DNA from 4 places in the Pararhizobium sp. O133 genome. Region 1 is predicted to be linked to each of the others. Evidence: riboswitches for the same ligand, from Rfam matches in the RefSeq annotation. Region 1 holds a riboswitch; each other region holds the start of a gene.
The links. A riboswitch is a leader RNA that binds a small molecule or an ion and turns the genes downstream of it on or off. The one in region 1 is predicted to bind cobalamin.

Region 1 (5,136 bases):
TCGTAATATTCATCGACCAGCGCTTCGAGATCCTTGAGCGGACCGTAGGATTCGGCGCGCGTCAGCGGCGGCGTCAGGTGATCGATGATGACGGCGCTGGTCCGGCGCTTGGCCTGTGTCCCCTCGCCCGGATCATTGACGATGAAGGGATAGAGATGCGGCATGGGGCCGAAGATGGCTTCCGGATAGCAGGTCTGCGACAAGGCCAGCGACTTGCCCGGCAGCCATTCGAGATTGCCATGCTTGCCCATGTGGATGATCGCATGCGCGCCGAACTCCTGGCGCAGAAAGGCGTAGAAGGCGAGATAACCGTGCGGCGGCACGAGATCCGGGGAGTGATAGGTTTCCTTCGGATCGATATTGTAGCCGCGCGCCGGCTGGATGCCGACCAGCGTCTCGCCGAAGCGGGTCAAGGGTAGCGCGAAACGGCCATCGCGGAAGAATGGATCGCTTTCCGGCTCGCCCCAGCGCGCGGCAACCTGATTCTGAATCTGAACAGGAAGAGACGACAGGAAGTCTTTGTATCGACTCAAGGAAAGGGTCTCTCGCAGCTCGCAATCAGTGCGCGCCGAATTGGTCGGGCCCTGCATCAGATAGGTGATCAGCGCATCGCCGTCCGGGGGAACACCGTCTACCGGATATCCAGCCGCCGCCATCGCGTTCATCACCTCGACGGTGCCGGCAGGCGTGTCGAGACCGACGCCGTTGCCGAGCCGTCCGTCGCGGTTCGGATAGTTGGCCATGACGATCGCGACGCGGCGGTCACGTGGCGCTGTCCCGCGCAATCGCGCCCAGTTGGCTGCCAGTTTCGCGGTGAATGCGGCGCGGTCCGGCAGCGGTTCGTGGCCGACGATATTGGCCTCGACGGCGGTATCATAGATCGCGGCAGCCTTGAAGGACACGGCACGTGACAGGATGCGCCCATCGACCTCCGGCAGTGCGACGTTCATCGCCAGATCGCGCGCCATCAGGCCTTGCGGCGAGGCTTCCCAGGCGGCTCGCGACGATCCGGAGAAGATCACCTGCAGCACTGGCGCATCGGTGATTTCCAGTACGGTCGGCTGGCGATCGGCGCCGGGCGCCGAGACTGCAAAGCTCGTCGCATTCATCACGACGGCGGGCGGCACGTCGCCGAAAATCGCTTCGAGTGTGCCGATCGACACGGCATCCTTGAGGCTGGAAACGAAGACCGGCAGAACCGCCATGCCCTCGGATTGCAATGCCTCGATGAGGGCTTCGACCGGTTTGGTTTCGCCGCTCTGTACAAGGGCTCGGTAGAAGCAGACAGCGACGGTAGGGGGTTCGAGGCCCTCCGGGCCCACCACTGTGCCGGCGCTCGAAAGCTTCCGCCAAACATCCACTCCGATCACACCCTGCCCCGGCCACCAGATACCCGCCTTCATCAGGGGGGCCGCCTGTTCCGGCTTTTCCGAGCCATCGACCAGCGCCTCGCCATAGGCCAGCAGACGAACCATATTGTCGGCCCCGCCCTCGGTGAAATAGGCCCACATGTGGTTGCGGTCCTCGGCGGAAACGGTCGAGAATGGCTCAAGGCCCGGATCGGGCTTGTCGTAGCCCGGCAGTACGGCGATCTGGAACTTGTGTATCACGGCCGCCGCATGCAGCGCTTCCAACACATACTGGAAATAACTGGCACCACCGAGCGCGCGCACGATAATGAGTTTGGCGTGGCGGGCGGTGCGCTCGACATAGGTATCGACCGACATCGGATGCTTCAGCGTCAGCAGGCTCGCCACGCGCAGGCTCTTGCCACCCCGCGTCCGATGCGCTGACGCGATCGACGACAGTTCGGTATCGGCGGCGGACAGGAACAGGATATCGGCCGGTGACTGACCGAGGTCGATCGCCTCCTCGCCATCCGTGATCGTGCCCTTCTGGGCTAGGAGGAGATGCATGTTACCCCCCGTGCGCGGGAAGAAGTCCCCTCCCCAACCCCTCCCCACAAGGGGGCGGGGCTAACCTGCCGTGCTCTCGCGACACGCAAGTTCCCCTCGGTCAAGAAGCATGTCCGGATCGCGGACTCGCTCAAGAGCGGCAAACGCAGGTCAAGCCCCTCCCCCTTGTGGGGAGGGGTTGGGGAGGGGAAATTCACAAGCACGATCGAAAGACCTCAAACCGCCGCGGCAATCGCCGCCCGTACCGCCGCTTCGTCCATGTCATGCAGGCCGATGACGACGAGGCGGGTGCGGCGGGCTTCGCCGGCGGCCCAGGCACGGTCGAAATACTGGTCGATGCGGCTGCCGACGCCCTGGATCAACAGGCGCATCGGTTTGCCGGGAACGTCGGCAAAACCCTTGAGGCGCAGCACGTCGTGTTCGGCGATGATCGGCTTCAATTTTTCGATGAAGGCGGCGGGATCGGCGATGGCGCCGAGTTCGACGACGAAACTGTCGAATTCGTCATGGTCATGCTCCTCGCCTGCCTCATGTTCCATCTCGTGATGGGATTTGCGGTTTGCGATGTCGCTTTCGGTTCCGACGCCGAGACCGAGCAGCACGGCTGCGGAGACTTCGCCGTTCCTGGCTTCGATCATCGCCGGCTTGCGGCTGGTGCGCGAAGAGACTTCGTTGCGCACGAAGGCAAGGCCGGTCGAATCCAGAAGGTCGGTCTTGTTGAGGATGATGAGGTCGGCGGCTGTCAACTGGTCCTCGAAAAGCTCCTCGATCGGGCTTTCATGGTCGAGATTGTCGTCTTCGACGCGCAGCGCATCGACCTTGTCGTGATCGTCGGCGAAACGGCCGGCGGCGACAGCGGCGCTATCGACGACCGTGATGACGCCATCGACGGTGACCTCACTGCGGATATCAGGCCAGTTGAAGGCGGCGATCAGCGGCTGCGGCAAAGCGAGGCCCGAGGTTTCGATGACGATGTGGTCCGGGCGGTTGTCGCGCTCCAAAAGCTTCGTCATGGTCGGGATGAAGTCGTCGGCGACGGTGCAGCAGATGCAGCCATTGGTCAGTTCGATGATATCGTCCTCGGTGCAGGCGTCCGCGCCGCAGCCCTTCAAGACATCACCATCGACGCCGAGATCGCCGAACTCGTTGATGATCAGCGCGATGCGGCGGCCTTCGGCGTTCTGCAGGATGTTGCGGATCATCGTCGTCTTGCCAGCTCCGAGAAAGCCGGTGATGACCGTTGCCGGGATCTTGCCGTGAGCGGACTTTGCGGTGGTCATGGATCAACCCTTCATTTTCAGCGGCAATCCGGCCGCGATAAAATAGACTTCAGCGGATTTCTCCGCAACGATCTGGTGCAGCCGGCCGGCATGGTCGCGAAAATCGCGCGCCATCCGGTTTTCCGGCACGATACCCAGCCCGACCTCGTTCGAAACGAACACCAGCCGGGCCTTCGCCTGCGGCAGGTGAGCCGCAAGCCTTGTAAATTCCTTCACCATGTCGCGGTCTTCCATCATCAGATTGGTCACCCACAGAGTGAGGCAATCGATGAGAACGATCCGCTCCGGCGCGTCGATCGCCGACAGGCAGGCGACGAGATCGAGCGGTTCCTCATGGGTCCGCCAGTCCGGCCCGCGCCTGTCGCGATGCTCGTTAATTCTTGCCTGCATCTCGCCATCCCAGGCCCTCCCGGTCGCGACGTAATGCATGGCGAGACCCGACGTGACGACGAGTTTTTCGGCAAAGGTCGACTTTCCGGAGCGGGCGCCGCCGAGGACCAGGACGGGTCCTGACTCTGTCGATGTCATCGGACGATCCCGGCCTCAGGCTGAAGCGCGATGCACGAACATGACGGACGGTCGCGCCTTGGCAGGCCCGGATATAGGATATGCGCCGTTCGTGGAACGGATCGATGAAGCCATGACAACCTCCGTGCTGGCATCGGGAGTCTCCCTCCCTGGTTCGGGCACGATACCCTTGTGGCTGGCAGGTCTCCTGGCTCACGGCGCCACGTGCCCAAAGGCACGAACGGGTTCGCCTCGCCTTCCCGGAGTTTTGACGCCGGATTGCGTGACCGCAATCGGCTGGCATTGCGAAGAGGTGGACGATTCGTAGAAATGAGAGGCGTCCGGCCCCGGCTGATCGCAATGACACTCCAGTGGCTTTTCCGGTTGGACCTTGTCTCCCGCGGCCGCCCGATGCGGCCCGTCCGGAAGTCCGGTTTTCCCGAATGGCGAACCCTGACCGTTCTACAGTCGCGGGGTCGGCTGCGATAAGGATGCCCGGCTTGGGTCCATCCCGTCACATTCCCATTTACTCCCGACATACAACGGCATGCCGGGAACCATCCAATGATCGATGATTAGGCGCTTGGCTGGAGCCTGTCAATCGGAGCCCCCTGCCGGGACATGGTCGAAAATGGCCCTATGCGACAATGCGTCGGACGGGATATCCCCGATCATCATGACATCAATCCGTCGAGCCATTTCGGGTCGAGAACGGCCTCCAGTTCCGCCGCGACATCATCCAACGCCTGATCAACGGACTGCCGATAGTTGAGACCGCCGTCCTCTATGCCGAAACTCCTGAGCAGCGCCGCGCGGTAGGCGTCGCTGGTGAAGAGCCCGTGCAGATAGGTGCCGCTGACCGTGCCGTCGGCGGACACCGCGCCGTCCGCACGGCCGTCGATGATCACGGCCGGGCGGGCGCAATCGGCGCCGGTCGTGCGGCCGAGATGGATTTCGTAGCCTTCGAGTGCAACGTCATAGACCGTCGAGCGAGCGCTGCTGTTGCGCACGGTCTTTTCCGGCGCCATGACCGTCTCGACGGACAGCAGTCCCAGTCCCTCGATCTCGCGCACGTTCCCTTCGATACCGTTGGGATCGGTGATGCGCTCGCCGAGCATCTGGTAGCCGCCGCAAATGCCGATGACGCGGCCACCCCGGCGCGCATGCGCCTGCAGGTCGCGATCCCAGCCTTGTGCGCGGAAATCGGCGAGATCGGCGATCGTCGCCTTCGAGCCTGGAATGACCACCAGCCCGGTATCCGCCGGAATGCGGTCGCCCGGACGCACGAAGACGAGATCGACTTCCGGCTCGGCGGCGAGCGGATCGAGATCGTCGAAATTGGCGATGCGCGACAGGACCGGGACCGCGACCTTCAAGGCCTTGCCACCGCCGCGCGCCAGCTTCTCCAGAACCACGGAATCCTCGGCCGGCAG
Region 2 (5,136 bases), 130 kb from region 1:
CAGTCTGCTCCAGTGCGTCCTTACAGGACGCACTGGTTTTCGTAGCATGCCGGCGTGCATTCCAAACCTGTCACTACCGACAGTTTTGCCGTCCGCCGTTTCCTGACAGCATTTGCTCCTGGCTTTCGATCACAGGAGCAAACGATGATCAGGATTTTGAACGCCCACGCCGCCCGGCGGCACCCGGCTGAACTCGACGCCATGTTCAAGCTGCGCAAGCAAGTTTTCCACGACCTGCTGAAATGGGACGTCTCCGTCCGCGACGATTGGGAGATCGACCATTATGACGATGCCAACCCGATCTATGTGCTTTCCCATTCCGACGAAACCGGGCGGCTCCGCGGCGCTCTGCGGTTGTTGCCGACGCTCGGCCCCAATATGCTCGACGACACCTTCCCGATCCTGCTCGGCGACTCACCTGAAATTCGCAGCGCCTCGGTCTGGGAATCCAGCCGCTTCTGCATCGATCCGATGATTTCCCAGGATCGCGGGTCCAATCAGGTAACGATCGCAGCTGCAGAACTGATGTGCGGCGTCGGCGAGCTTGGCTTGGCCTCCGGCCTCAGCCATATCGTCACCGTCACCGACGTCTTTCTGGAGCGGATGTTCCGGCGCATGGGCTGCCCCGGCGAGCGGATCGGCGATCCCCATCGCCTCGGCTCTGTCCATGCCGTCGCCGTCGCCTGGGAGGTGACCACCGATCTGCTCGACACGATGAAAGCGGTGGCGGAAATCGGCGGGCCGGTGCTTGAGTGGCCGATGTCGCTCGATATGGCACGGGCAGCATAAAGCGGGCAACAGAACCTGAAGCGGAGAGCGGCCATCGCGGCTCTCACGCCACATTTCCAAAGTTTTCCGCCCGCCCGTTAACGCTCACCGATGGTCGTCATTGCACCGTTTTCGAATGAGGCTATGATGTGAACGACGATCCATTGCAGCCGTCATGAACCCGCGGCGCGCATGGCAAAAAGCAAAAAACGTTCATCCAGGCGAGAGAGAACAGTGGTCTTCCGTTCGGTTCGCTTCGCAGCGCTGCTTGCGCCGCTTCTGATGGTCATGACGACCACCGCCGATGCCTCGGCCGTGTGCGAGCGGCTGAATGCGCGCCTATCGAGCCTGCCGAAAATCATCGCCTCTAACGCCAATCTGCGCGACTATACCGGCGCCATCTCCCGCCAGAACCTCGACCTGCGTAAGGCGCGCGGTGAGCGCCGGCGGCTGGGATGCAGCCTCCACAGCAGTATCATCATCGTCGGCGACCCGAAGGAGGAGGCCTGCGAAAACCTCAGCACCGACATTTCGCAGATGGAGATGAACCTCCAGACGCTGAAGGCGCGGCGCGAGTATCTCGTCTCGGGCGGCGACAGCGAAATCAGCCGCCGCCGCATCATGGCCGCCCTCGATGTCAACGGCTGCGCCGACGAGCAGGAGGAAATCCTGAAGACCGCGGCCGAAGAGCCGGAAACCCACCGCAATATCCTCAGCGACCTGCCGCCGATCAGCGAGGGCTTCGCCACGATGCGGGGCGGCAGCGGTTTCCCGGATATTTCCGGGCTTTCGGGAGATTATGAGGGCAGCCTTCGCACCCTCTGTGTGCGAACCTGCGATGGCGCCTTCTTCCCGATTTCGTCCAATGCAGGCCCGGCCGATTTCCAGCGCGATGCCGAAACCTGCCAGCGGCGTTGCCCGGGCGCGGAGACGTCGCTCTACTACCATGCACTGGCCACCGAGGAGACAGACCAGATGGTCTCCGCCGCGACCGGCGAACCCTATGCCGACCTGCCGACAGCCTTTGCCTACAAGACCCGGGACCTGAGCCAGCCCGGCCAGTGCGGTTGCACGCCGGCCGGTCAGATAGCGACAAACCAGAGCACGCCGGATGACGGCAGCGGCATCGTCATCATCACGACGCGCAAGCCGCCGGAAAAGCAGATCCCGAAAAGCATGGTCGTCGATCGCCCCTATGACCCGGCCAACAGCAAGGTTCGGGTGGTCGGCCCAAGCTTCCTGCCCTCGCAGGAAAGCGCGATCGACCTGCGACATCCGACCGGCCCCGGCTACCAGCCGCAGCAGACCAACTGATCACTCGCCGGGTCGAACACCCCAGGCATCGTTGAACACGAGTTCGTCCAACGGCAGGCGCTGGCGCCAGCCTTTGACGGCCAGTTCCGGCTCCGAATAGAGCGTATCGACATAACCGAGGCACAGCCAGGCAATGATCTCGATATGCTCCGGAATGCCAAGCACGGCCTTGATATCCCGCTCATGGAAGATGCTGACCCAGCCGACGCCGACGCCTTCGGCGCGGGCGGCAAGCCACAGGTTCTGCACGGCGCAGACCGTTGAGAAGGCATCCATGCGCGGATTGTGGGTGCGGCCGAGAACGACCTTGCCGGCGCGGGTTGGGTCGCAGGTCACGCAGATGCTGACCGGCGCCTTGCGAATGCCTTCGAGCTTCAGCGAACGATAGGTGTCTCGCGCGGCGCCCTCGAACATCAACGCCGCTTCCTCGTTGGCACGCTGGAAGGCCCGAAACACCTCGGAGCGTTTCTCCTCGTCGCGCACGACAATGAAATTCCAGGGCTGCATGAAGCCGACCGAAGGCGCGCTATGGGCGGCGGCCAGCAATCGCGTGATCAATTCGTCTGGAACAGGTTTTGGCAGAAACTGGTCGCGAACGTCACGGCGGGTTTCGATGGCGCGGTAGACGGCGGCGCGCTCGTCCGATGAAAATGCGTCCGCCTTTACAAGGCGGTCTTGTGGTTCAGCCAGCATCGTTCGATCCCCAACAATGCGCAACCTCCCGCCGTCCGCGCGGGGCAGTCTATCTCACCAGGCCGGTCTTCTGACTGCGGATCACCCGACCTTGCCGCCTTCCCAAATCCATTGAGGATTCAGTGGCAGGAACCTGAAAATATTCAAGGTTCCCCAATACAAGGTCGTCCCCATCACAGCGTTGGGCACGTTCCGGATTTTCACCGGATTCCCGATTCTCCCGCTTTCGCGGGCACCTGACGCCTCAGATATGCCCATAGCGGGCCGCCGAATGCAAGGCGGTCCGCTCATGCGATATCACATGGCCGCTTCCGGATGCGGCGAACCGTCATAGGCGCCCCAGATCGACTGGTCGAAGCAGATCACCGAACCGGTCATCAGCCCGGACTCATCCGACGACAGATAGGCGCAGGCGCGCGCCACTTCAGCCGGGTCGACAAGACGGCCGAACGGCTGGCTCGCGGCCGCCTTTTCCAGCCAGTCGCTGGCAGCGCCGTGAAATTCCCGCTGGATGCGGTCCTCGCCTTCCGACGCCATCCAGCCGATGTTGAGGCCGTTGACACGGATGCGGTTGCGAAGCACGGCATAGGCCGTGTTCTTGGTCAGGGTCTCCAGCGCCCCCTTGGAGGCACAATAGGCGGAGATGAACGGCTGGCCGGCCTTGGCCGACATCGAACCGATATTGACGATCGTGCCCTCGATCTTCTCGCGACGCATGACCTTGATCGCTTCCTGCATCAGGAAGAACGGTGCGCGGACGTTGACGGCAAACATGCGGTCGAACAGTTCCGGGCTGGTATCGAGGATCGTGCCACGATCGGTGATCGCGGCCGCGTTCACCAGCGCATCGACGCGGCCGAACTCCCTGTCGCAGGTGGCGACCACCTTGGCCGCATCGGCGACCTCGCCGAGATCAGCCTGCACATAAACAACGCGTGTACCGGTCGCCTTGCCGATCTCGGCGGCCTTGGCCTCGCCCTTTGCGGCATTCCGGCCGCAGATCACGATGCCGGCTGCCCCCCGCTCGGCAAACAGCGATGCGATCGTTGCCCCGAGCCCCTGCGTCCCCCCGGTAACGATGGCAATCTTGCCGTCAAGCCGGCCATGATCCTTGCTCATTTCATTCCTCCATTGGTCATGACGCACAAAACGTCCGCCCGGTTGCCGGCGGAAGCGTGACATACAATTTGTGTTCGAGATCAGCTCAACTTCTTCTCGGATTGAGCCGCCAGTGCCACGTTGAAAGCCGCGGCGTCCCAGTCCGCGGCCAGCGCTTCATGCATCAGCTGTGCCTGTGTCTTCGGCGCCAGCCCGCCGAGCGGCGGATCGCGGTCGAGATTGGTCGGGAAGGAATAACCTTCCGCGCAGGAGGCGATGGCGCAGGCGGCCTCGGCCTGCGTCAGGCGTCCATCGGCCAGCATGGCCTTCAGCGCCGGGTAGAGCGTTCCGCTCATCCGTTCGCGATTGACGGTCTCCATCGCCCGGCCGAAGGCCGAGGAAACCTGAAGGAGATTGGCGACACGCTTGATGTTTTCCGAGCGATTGGTGCCGGCGGCGTGATAGAGCGCCGGATTGAAAAACACCAGATCGCCCTTCGACAGCGGCAGTTGGACGTGATGGCGATCGAAATAATCGCGGAACTCCTGGCGCTTCAGCGCAAGATAGCCGGGCACATAGGTCTGGCTGTAGGGCAGGAACAATGTCGGCCCGCTTTCCAGAGGCATGTCACAATGGGCGACCGCCCCCTGCAGCGTCAAAACCGGGGACAGCCGGTGCACATGTGCCGGGAATTGTTCGATCACCGCCGAACTCTGGAAGCCGAGATGGTAGTCGCGGTGCGCCGACTGGGCCGCACCACCCGGATTGACCCGATTGACCTGAGCCGTCATCTGGTAGCTCGGGCCGAGCCAGGCTTCGCTGACCAGCGCGATCAGCGCATTGCCGTAATAGGCGGCGAAATTCTCCGGATCCTTGAGGCAATGCTTTTCCAGCGAGTTCCAGATACGATCATTGGCGCCTGGCTTGGCAAAATGATCGCCGCCGCCGCTGTTCGTCCGATGCTTCTCGTTGATGATCTCGTCGAAGATGGCGCTTGCCGCGTCGATCACGGACGTATCGGTGAAAGCCTGTTTGAGCACGACAATGCCGGGACCGGTGGCAAAGGCCTCGCAGATTTCGGCGAGCACGGCACGGCGGCCTTCCGTCGTCGCTGCAGCCTTCAGCACACTCGCACCGTCATAGACCAGCACGTTCTTCTCGACCGCTGCCGCATGCGGATAGTCGCTCAATTGCGTCGTGCGCTCAACCTCAGCGCGGAAGTCGTCGAGATCGCAGGCCGCCTCGGTCAGCCAGACACGATCG
Region 3 (5,136 bases), on a different replicon from region 1:
CCTGCATCCAGAAGTAAGCGCGATACCGGAGCGTCCTTTGGCGGGCGCTCCGGATTTTTTTCGAACCTCAATCTATCCGGTACTGGATGTGCTGGCGGCCATGATGGGCCGAACGCTCGACAAAGGCCCGGACGCCAAAGACATCGGCCATCAGATCCTCGGTCAAAACTTCTTCCGGCGTACCGGCTGCAACCACCTTCCCGCGATGCAGCACCGCCAGCGTATCGCAGAACATCGCCGCCAGATTGAGATCGTGCAGCGCGACGACGCTGGTCACCGGCAGGCGCGCGACCAGCGACAGGATTTCCAGCTGGTGCTGGATATCGAGATGGTTGGTCGGCTCGTCGAGCAACAGTTCGGTCGGTACTTGCGCAAGCGCCCGGGCGATATGGACGCGTTGGCGTTCGCCACCGGACAGCGTGTGCCAGAGCTGGTGCGCCCGTCCTCGCATGCCGACATGATCGAGCGCCGCGTTGACGGCGGCATCGTCGGCCAGGTTCCAGGGCGAAAGCGGTCCGCGATGCGGCGTGCGGCCAAGCCGGACGACATCCAGGACCGTCACCTGCGCATCAGTCGTCGCCTGTTGTTCGACGAAGGCGACCCGTCTGGCGATATCCAGGCGCGGCATGCGGGCAATATCGGCATCCCCGAGCGAAATGATTCCGCTCTTTACATTGCGCAGCCGGCAGATGAGCCGCAGCAGACTTGATTTTCCCGAGCCGTTCGGCCCGAGCAGGCCGAGCATTCCGCCCGGCTTCACCTCTATATCGATGCCGTTGACGATCATCGTGTTGCCGGCCGACCAATGGACGTCGCGAACTGAAATGCTCACACCGGCCTCCTTGCCTTGTACAGGATGAGGGCGAAGGCCGGCGCGCCGAACAGGGCGGTGACGACGCCGATCGGCAGGATCTGCTGGGGAATGATGACGCGCGAGACGATGTCCGCTGCCACCATGAAGATGGCGCCGATCATCGCCGAGGCCGGCAGCAGCCGCCCGTGGCCGGGGCCGACGATGAAGCGTGCTGCATGCGGGATGACCAGGCCGACGAAACCGATCGAGCCGACGACGCTCACCATGGCGGCCGTCATCAAAGCCGTTGCGCCGAGCAGGACGATGCGAACGCGGGTGACGGCGATGCCGAGGGAGGCGGCCGCATCGACGCCGAAGGTGAAGGCATCGAGCGCACGGGCATAGAACATCGCAGCGAAAAAGCCGATGAGCGCCACCGGTGCGGCGAGATAGACATCCGCCCAGCGCACGCCTGACAGGCTGCCAAGCAACCAGAACATCACACCCCGTGCCTGTTCGGCATTGGCCGAGGTTGTGACGATATAGGAGGTTAGCGCATTGAAAAGCTGCGACCCGGCGACGCCTGCAAGAATGATCCGGTCGGCACCACCGCCGGAACCAGCTGCCAGCGCCGAGACCAGCACGAAAGCGACAATGGCCCCGATGAAGGCGCCGGTCGAGAGCGTCAGCACCCCATAGCCGAAACCGAGGATCATCACCGCGACCGCACCCGTCGATGCGCCGGCGGAAATGCCGAGCACATAGGGTTCCGCCAGCGGATTGCGCAGCAGCGCCTGCAGGATCGCGCCAGACAGCGCCAGTGCTGCACCGGCGCTTGCCGCCATCAGCGCGCGGCTGAGGCGATAATCCCAGACGATGCCCTGATGGATGCGGCTGAGCTCGAACGATGCGCCGAACAGCCGATTGGCCACCGCCTTCGCCGTCGTCGCCAGCGGAATGGAAATCTCGCCGATGGAAACGGCGAGACTGATCATGAATCCGAGCACCAGAAAGGTCGAAGCGGCGAGCGCGAGGCGCGCCCACCACCATCGACCGACCGGCACCGGTTGGTTGATCGCAAGGCTCACTGCGACAATCCGAAGGATTTGATGCCCTGCGCCAGGATCTCGATGCCGTCGATCGTGCGGATGGTCGGGTTCATCGACTGCGCGTCCATCTGGACGAAGCGCTTGTTCTTCACCGCGTCGAGCTGGCTCGTCACGGGATCTTTTTCGAGGAAATCGATCTTCACGGCCGGATCATCGGCGGCGTAGCGGCGGCGGTCCATGGTGGCGATGACGATGACCGACGGATTGGCTTCGGCGATCGTTTCCCAGCCGACCAGCGGCCATTCCTCCTCGGTCGTCACGACATTCTTCGCGCCGAGTGCCTTCAGGATATGGGCCGGGGCGCTGTTCTTGCCGGCGATGAAGGCGTCGCCCTGGACTTCCTTGCTGGAAAACCAGAACACGATCGGGAGCGCGCTGGATTTGGCGTTGCCGATCGATGCGACGGCGGCCGCCTCACGGGCCTTCAGGTCGGCAACGAGGGCGTCGCCGCGAGCCTGGACGTCGAAGATCGCAGAAAGCTCATGGATTTCCTGATAGATCAGATCCATCGTGAAGAGTTCCTTGCGCACGCCGTCGCCGCCGTCCGTATTGATCTTGGCGGCGCAATCGGCCGGCGCGATATAGGAATTGATACCCAGTTCGGAAAACTGCTCGCGCTTGCCGACCGAACCCTGCGGGCCGACATGCCATTCGAACTCGGCGGCAACCAGATCAGGCTCCTGGCCGACGACGGATTCGAAGCTCGGATCATTGTCCGCCAGCCGCTTGATCGACTGGTTGACGGCCTCGTATTTCTTCAGCACCGGGCCGACCCAGACGGCGGTGCCGGCAATCTTGTCGGCAAGGCCGAGGGAGAACAGGATTTCGGTCATGCCCTGGCCGATCGACACGATTTTTGTCGGCGCCTTGTCGAACGTGACGGTCTGGCCGCAATTGGTGAGCTGAAGCGGATAGGTCGTCGCGTCGGCAAAGGTCGGGGCGGAGAAGCCGGTGAGCGCAAGGAGAGCCGCCGAAAGCGATGTCAGCCAGCGGGAGGCGCGAATGGATGTGTATGGCATGATAACCTTCTTGAAAAACGAAAGCGGGCGCAGGGTTTGTACGCGCTTCGAGGATTGGGATCGGAAACGGAAAGAAAACGCGATTGCGCGATGCGCGTAGCCGGACGAGACCGGCTCGCTGTCACGAAGACGCGGTTTTCGGGGCGCCTAAACGCAGGCGAAACGTTCCGTTCGAGAAGGAATCGAGGATGGATGCGGGATGGGGCGGTCGAAAGTGGTCATTTGGGCTCCTGTTCCGGGCAACCCCGCCCGGGTTTGTGGATTTGCTTTCGACGGCAGGTCTCCTGGCTCGCGGATATCTGTCTCTCGCCTGCCTTCCCGCCTGAACCCTAAGGTCCGGCAGTGGCATGACACCATTGAGGTATCACATGGGCGATCGGCAATCCGCTTACAGTTGCGGGGGCAGCCACGGTCTTGGTCCCTGTTGGGTCTTCCGCACCGTGTTCCCTATTAATCCCCTCGAAGTCATCCATCGGGGAACCGTCATGCTTGACTTAGTCCGAGCGCTGTATTGTCGTCAAGTCACGGAAAACGGCCGCGCGCCGCCGGCCGTTTCAAGGTGTCCGAAAAACCCGGGCGTATCGCCGGGTCAAGGCATCAGCTGGCCGCCATTGACCTCGATGATCTGGCCGGTGATGTAGCCGGACAGCGTCGGCGAGGCGAGGAACAGGTAGGTTCCCACGCACTCCTCAGGCGTTCCAACGCGGCCCATCGGCACGGTCTTGCGCTGTGCGTCCAGCATTTCCGGGCTGGTATAGCGATCATGGAACGGCGTGGCGATGATACCCGGCGCAACAGCGTTGACTCGGATATTGTCGCCGGCAAATTCCTTGGCGTGGCCACGCGTGATGGTCGAGACGAAACCCTTGGAAGCCGCATAGAGAATGGCACCATTGCCGCCGCCGTTGCGGGCGGCGATCGATGTCGTGTTGATGATGAAGCCGCCTTGTTTCTTCAGCCAGGGATGCGCTTCCCGCGTCGCTGCAAGGACGGAGCGGGCATTGAGGTCCATGACGCGCTCATAATGAGCATCGCTCATTTCCGAGGTCGCCACGCGACCAAGCATGCCGCCGGCATTGTTGATCAGCCCGTCCAGACGGCCAAAATGAGCGGCGGCTTCTTCCACCACCCGTTCGGTCACGCCGTCGGCCGAGACGTCGCCCTGCACCAGAACGGCCTTGCCGCCGGTGCCGGTAACCTCGGCGAGCAGATCCGCCGCCGGCTGCTTGCTCTCGTTATAGTGGATGGCGACGCTTGCGCCCTGGGCTGAAAATGCGCGCACCAGCGCCGCGCCGATCCCCGTCGATGCCCCGGTGATCAGGACGGTCTTTCCGTCCAAATCGGGAATCCTGATCCCGTTCCACAGTGCCTCTGCCATATCCCGTCCTCGATAAATCCAGCAAAATTGCCGGACGGGAGAATAGCGTCCGGCGCGCGATTAGCCAGCCTCTTTACGCCCAGTCTCGCAGGTTCTGATATTGATGACTTTTGCCGCGCGGCCTGGCGTTCAAGACCGGGATTCGATTGCTTTCCGCAATCCCGTGATCAGCAGTTCCGTCATTTTTGGCGTAAATTGGCGAGCCGTCATGCTGGCGCGAAAGAGGTCTTCGAAGCCGCGATTGTAGGACAAACTCCGCATCGCTTCCGACGCGTCCCGCACCCTGCCCAACTGCCCGGTTGCTGCGACTTCGATGACGTTGGCCAGGAAATTCCGCGATGGGCCGAGTTGAAGCGAGAGCGACAGGGCGTCTTCGAAACGACCGATGCGATAAGCACTGAGCGCGCGTGTCAACAACACGTCGGGAAGCACGTCGCTTTCCAGCCGCGTCGCCCTGAATGCCAGCCCCTTGCCTTCTTCCCATCGGCCGATGGTAAAGAGATAAAGTCCCAGTCGCGCCGGGATATCGCTGTTGTTGGGGTTGAGCGTCATGCCGGTATAGCCGGTCTCGATCGCTGCCAGGATCTGGCCGGTCTGGAACTGGCTTATCATCAGCGCATATCGGCTGCGGTCGGAAAACGGCGCCAGCAGGACGGCGTCGTTTGCCAGCTTGCGGGCGCGGTCGGAGAGCAGGGTCGGCACCTCCGGAGAATCCATGGCCAGAAGCACGATCGCCAGTTCCGCCTTGGCGCCAGCGTCGTTGGGGGTGGTCGTCAGCGTCAGCTCCAGGCAATCACGCGTGCCGGCGATCTCCTGCGCATCGCCATGTCCCAAAGC
Region 4 (5,136 bases), 280 kb from region 1:
CCTTGTGCCAGACGGATTGCTTCAATTGCTGCGCCAGCCGCTCGGCAACCGTTTTGAGGTCGTCGATCGAACTGAAATTGGAAATCAGCGCCGCGAACTCATCGCCCCCCATGCGAGCGACGAACGCGCTCTTCGGCAAGGCGGCCACAATTCGGCTTGCCGCCGATTTCAAGACGTCGTCACCGACCGAATGGCCGGCCGTATCGTTGACCTGCTTGAATCGGTCGAGGCCGATATGAAGGATCGCCAGTTTCTCGACCGCCTGATCATTCGAAAGCTCGACCAGGCGGCGGTCGAAGAAGCGGCGATTTGGAAGCCCGGTCAGGTAGTCGTGCTGGGCCGCATGTTCGATCCGCTGGGTGCTTGCCTCCAGTTCCACGGCCCGCGTTTCGGCAATCGCCTTCTGCCGCTGCAATTCCCTGTTCAGGAGGACGTCCGCGGTCACATCCCATTCGGCGCCGAGAAAGGTGATATTGCCGTCTTCCTCGAAGCAATGCGCACGCGAGCGGAGGTAGCGGATCTCGCCGCTCGGCAGGATGATGCGATATTCCGATTGATAGGCACCCTTCGTGGCGATTGCCTTGTCGAAATCGGCTTGCGCATGCTCAAGATCGTCCGGGTGGATCGCTTGCGTCCATACTTCGCCCTTGACGTGCTTCTCTTCGCGGCCGGTTCCGTAAAGCCGGTGCATTTGCAGATCCCAGACCACTTCGTTCGCCTGGGTGTCATGCTCCCAGACACCGATCTGGGATGCGTCGAGCGCCAGTCCCAACCGACGAAGAATATTCTGGAATTCCTGTTCGGACCTCACCGCTTTCATGGTCTTCTCTAAGAGTGATTCATCGCGTACAGGCGTGCGGGCCATTCTGCATCAAGGTTCCTAATGAACTATTGTTCCGCCGCACGCGAAATGTAAACGGCAATACAATCAACCATTCATTGTTATTTCAAGGCAGGTTTGTCCAATATCTCTTCATGGAGCCGAGATATATACGGCAACGGACAGACGAAGCTGCATCAAAGCTTGCCCTTCAAAGCGGCATGCCGCGTCGCAGCCTCGAATTGACATCGACGGGGGGACGTCATAATCATCGTCGGATCAATTGGTTCCCTGGGGGCGAGGCGCTTTCGGGGAGTAAATGGGAACGTGAAGGGTGGACCCATTCTGGGCATCTCTATCATGGCCGACCCCGCGACTGTAGAGCGGTCAGAGTTTGTCATGCCGGACATCCGGCAAAAGCCACTGCGGCGGCGGACTTCAAGTCCGTACCTTGGGAAGGCGAGACAGGCTCCTTGGTGCGAAAGTACCTGACGCCGCGAGCCAGGAAACCTGCCGGTTGATAAGGGGCACGGTGCCCAATTGGTGGGAGAAATCCCACGCGCCATCACGGAGGTTGTCATGGCTAAGACTAATGTTTCGAATGTAACGCTCTCCCTCAACGACCGCATCACGACCGGCATTCTTGCGCTGCTGATCGGCAGTTTCCTTGTTTTCGGCGCCGGCCTGGCCAATTCCGCCGTGCTGCACGATACCGCGCACGACGTCCGTCATTCCTATGGCTTTCCTTGCCATTGATCGCCTGAAAGGCGACCCGCCTTTCTCAGCCATCCAACATGAAGCAATGCCTGGTTTCGATGAAAACCGGGCGGCGGTGATCTATGCGTCCGTGCTTCGGCACCGGGCGATTTTTGCCGTGGGGATTTCAAGCATGCAAAGCGTGAACGCGGTCGAAAGCAGCTGTTCCGCTTGAACCTGGGGATATCGATATGGTTATTAAAACAATTCTGGCCGCGCTGGTGGCTGGACTGATTGCGGGTGTCTTCATGACCGCTGCGCAGGAACTTCGGGTGACCCCGCTGATCCTGCATGCCGAGGAATATGAAGGCAAGGAACCGGCCGCCGGGCAACCGGCAACCGAGCAACCCGCCACCGAACAGCAGCATTCGCATCTGAAGCAGCAATCTCCCGTGGACTATGTCCTGTCCGCTCTCTCGCCGATCACGCCTGCCTACGCGCATGAAGAGGGTGAACACGAGGAAGGCGGCATCATGTTCGGCATGAGCCGATTTTCGGGAACGCTGCTCGCCAATCTCGTGGCGGGCTCGGGCTTTGGCCTGCTTCTGGCTGGTGTCAGCCTCGTCATCGGCTATCCCATCACGTTGCGCAACGGAGCGCTCTGGGGCGCCTGCGGCTGGCTTGCCGTCCACCTGCTCCCTGCCCTCGGCCTGCCGCCGGAATTGCCGGGCTTCCCGGCCGCCGACCTGCAGGACCGGCAAATCTGGTGGGTGGCAACGATCCTGTTTTCTGGCGCCGGCCTCTATCTGATCGTCCTGCGCGGTGAATTCGTCGCCAAGGCGGCCGGCCTGCTGCTGCTGATCGCTCCGCATCTTTATGGAGCGCCGCAGCCAGTGGACATTTCGAGCGCGGTCCCGGCCGTTCTCGGCGCGGAATTCGCCGTGGCTGCGCTTGCGACGACACTGGCCTTCTGGATCGTGCTGGGCGTCGTCTCCGGCTTCATCAACGACCGGTTTCTGAAATCGGCCTGACAGTCATCGCGTGCCGCCCGCAAAGCTGGCGCGGCGCGCGAAATGGTCAAGGACTGCCTGCGCGGGCGAGATGATCGCGCAGGCGGCTCCTCTGCACGGTCGAATCGAGAAGCACGCAGACATCGCAAAAGTTGCCGCCCTGCGTACGATAGAACAGGCAACAGCCGCTTCTCAGGCGAAATATTCGCTCCACCGGAACACCATCCCGCTCCGCTTCGATCTGTTCATAATGCAATTCACTGGAGAGCAACGGCGATCCCGGAAGCTTGACGATGGCAAGCGCCGAAGCGATCGCGCCCTCCTCGTCTCCATCAGCGGAGCCGATCTCCAGGAAAGCCCCGGTAATCCCGTCAGCCGCCAACCGCCATTGTGCCGCCGCCGACAGGCCGGTGCGCGCCTGCAGCGCTTCCACCACGGGCATCAGGCTTTTGACGAAGCTGTCGTGGAAATCGTTGGCGCTTGCGCCGGTCAAAAATGAACTGAACCGGAAATGAAAGCGTCTTACGTGCCCTGCAGAAGCTTGAGCGGGAAGATCATAGCTCTCGAAGCGAACCGCAAGATGCTGCGGATCGAGATCGGCAACAAGACCGGTCTTCAGATGGATCGCCCCGGCGGCAATGCTCAGGTGATGGCAATAAAAGGCCATCAGATGGGCGCCCCGCGTGCGCTCGTCCATGCCGGCGGCAAAGCGATTCTGGTAGTCGAGACAGTCCGCAAGCCAGACGCTATCCGCGCGCCAGGCCTCGAATACCGACAGACACCCTTCGCCATCACCAAGCGACGCCGAAACCTGCGGAAAGGTCTCCGCCTGCCAGGCCATCGCTCTTTCGGCATCCAGCGCAGAGGAACTGCCTGTATATCGGGTGTCGTTCAAGGGCAGCCGCCTGATTGTCTCCTACAGCGCCACGCGTCAAATATGACGCGCAAAGGTCGCCGTAACACTTTAAATATACTGCAAATTTTTTCCTTAAATCGATTCCGATTTCACGAATTATGCAGCAGGCTGCCCGTTTACCTCAAAGCCAGCCGCCCGAAAAGCCCGCCCGCTTCAGGCCACGGCGGATGACCGGCGATTCCCGCAGCATGTCCCAGATGAGACCGGTACGGTGATTTTCGATCATCATCACGAGAATGCCCTGGTCGAGCCCGACGGTGCGATTGTTCAGCCAGCCTTCCGCCGTCTTGCCGGGAACGCTTGGATTGAAACTGCCGAGGAAGCGGCCATTTTCCAAAACGCCGGGATAGGCCGACACAATATTCCGTGTTGCCGACATCGCCGCTTTTGGCTCGAACGGCAGGCAGGCGAGCGGTGCCCACGGCGCCACCGTTCCGTCGTCCGGCCCTTGCGGCGCACCACGCGCGGCGTAACCGGAAAAGGCCTGATGGCGACCATCCTGCAGCCGGCGCGGCCGGGGCGGACCATCGCAAGAGGTCAGGCCCCACATATCGGAACCGTATCCGACGAAATCGCCTGGGTTTTCCGATGCGTAATCCCGCTGAACAGCGATCGCCCGGCGCGTGTTTTCGAAATAGTCCATATCCTCGCTGGCGACAGCAGCATCCTGGATACCGCGGAAATCGATCCAGGCATGCGAAAACAAATGGATGAACAGTGGCCCGGCATATAGGAACGGCTTGCCCTTCACGGTCGTCCAGTCGCACTGGCGTAAAAAGGCATCGTAGCTTTCCTTGCCGATCGGATAGGATGGAGATGCCAGCGCCAGCACGTAGAGGATGATCGCTTCGCTGTAGCCTTCCCAGCGGAACGGCAAAAAGCCGGTTCGCGGCTTCCAGCCGAGCCAGAGCGCTTCCTTGCCATCGAGTGCCCAGGCCCAGTTGGCGCGCGCATAAAGCATCGCTGCCAGTGACCGGATTTCGGCCTCGACCGGATTTTCCTTTGTGAAATAGGCAGCCCCGGTCAATACGCCAGCCAAAAGCAGAGCACTGTCGATCAGCGAAAGTTCGCTGCGCCATGTCCGCCGCCCGGTCTCCATGTCGAGGAAATGGTAGTAGAGGCCCTTGTAGCCCGTGGCGTCCTTATCCCGGTTCTGCGGGCTTTCGGCGAAGAAGCGGAACGTCGCGAGCGTGCGCGTCGCCGCATCCTCCCGGCTCATCCATCCCCGCTCGACGCCGATGGGATAGGCGGACAGGCCGAAACCGGTCGCGGCGATACTCGATGGTGAGCCCGGCAGCGAGGTGTCGGCGATCAGACCGTTCTGAGGGTTGACGAACTCAAGGAAATAACTGAACGCCGCCTGCTGGAACCGATCAACAAAAACCGCATCAGTATCATTTTTCAGAAGCATTGCGCCGGTCACTCCGTCAGTCTTTCATTACAAGATAGACATAAGGTGAAAAAAATCACCGTTTATTGAACGTCACGGGAGCCGAACAGGTCTTCCCAACAACGAGTTGTGGTACATTTTGTTTCATACGATCGGCAGCGGTGATTGGATGACACGATGATCACGACACTTGCCATACTCCTTAGCCTTTCCGGCGGCATTGCCGCGACGCCTGCTGCCAGCGACAACCAGGTCGATGTTGCTCTCGTTCTGGCAGTAGATATGTCAGGCTCCATGGATATCG

Region 2: another riboswitch for cobalamin. It lies ahead of bluB (5,6-dimethylbenzimidazole synthase); the one in region 1 lies ahead of cobU (bifunctional adenosylcobinamide kinase/adenosylcobinamide-phosphate guanylyltransferase).
Region 3: another riboswitch for cobalamin. It lies ahead of ACST81_RS24725 (ABC transporter substrate-binding protein); the one in region 1 lies ahead of cobU (bifunctional adenosylcobinamide kinase/adenosylcobinamide-phosphate guanylyltransferase).
Region 4: another riboswitch for cobalamin. It lies ahead of ACST81_RS10390 (CbtB domain-containing protein); the one in region 1 lies ahead of cobU (bifunctional adenosylcobinamide kinase/adenosylcobinamide-phosphate guanylyltransferase).

Annotation. Positions count from the first base shown of each region.
Region 1 covers NZ_CP196426.1:2,436,099-2,441,234, reverse strand. The annotation lists gene cobN (cobaltochelatase subunit CobN) at 1-1,916, opposite strand, end outside; gene cobW (cobalamin biosynthesis protein CobW) at 2,132-3,196, opposite strand; gene cobU (bifunctional adenosylcobinamide kinase/adenosylcobinamide-phosphate guanylyltransferase) at 3,200-3,724, opposite strand; cobalamin riboswitch at 3,885-4,280, opposite strand; gene ACST81_RS11665 (cobyric acid synthase) at 4,378-5,136, opposite strand, start outside.
Region 2 covers NZ_CP196426.1:2,565,688-2,570,823, reverse strand. The annotation lists gene ACST81_RS12275 (acyl-homoserine-lactone synthase) at 145-789, shown strand; gene ACST81_RS12270 (DUF2865 domain-containing protein) at 961-2,082, shown strand; gene bluB (5,6-dimethylbenzimidazole synthase) at 2,083-2,775, opposite strand; cobalamin riboswitch at 2,819-3,030, opposite strand; gene ACST81_RS12260 (SDR family oxidoreductase) at 3,073-3,894, opposite strand; gene ACST81_RS12255 (phytanoyl-CoA dioxygenase family protein) at 3,975-5,136, opposite strand, start outside.
Region 3 covers NZ_CP196427.1:499,053-504,188, reverse strand. The annotation lists gene ACST81_RS24740 (substrate-binding domain-containing protein) at 1-17, shown strand, start outside; gene ACST81_RS24735 (ABC transporter ATP-binding protein) at 68-787, opposite strand; gene ACST81_RS24730 (FecCD family ABC transporter permease) at 829-1,788, opposite strand; gene ACST81_RS24725 (ABC transporter substrate-binding protein) at 1,878-2,921, opposite strand; cobalamin riboswitch at 3,179-3,421, opposite strand; gene ACST81_RS24720 (SDR family NAD(P)-dependent oxidoreductase) at 3,511-4,299, opposite strand; gene ACST81_RS24715 (tetratricopeptide repeat protein) at 4,429-5,136, opposite strand, start outside.
Region 4 covers NZ_CP196426.1:2,158,253-2,163,388, reverse strand. The annotation lists gene ACST81_RS10395 (bifunctional diguanylate cyclase/phosphodiesterase) at 1-820, opposite strand, end outside; cobalamin riboswitch at 1,088-1,352, shown strand; gene ACST81_RS10390 (CbtB domain-containing protein) at 1,400-1,576, shown strand; gene ACST81_RS10385 (CbtA family protein) at 1,768-2,547, shown strand; gene ACST81_RS10380 (ferric iron reductase) at 2,594-3,421, opposite strand; gene ACST81_RS10375 (glucoamylase family protein) at 3,564-4,853, opposite strand; gene ACST81_RS10370 (DUF1194 domain-containing protein) at 5,010-5,136, shown strand, end outside.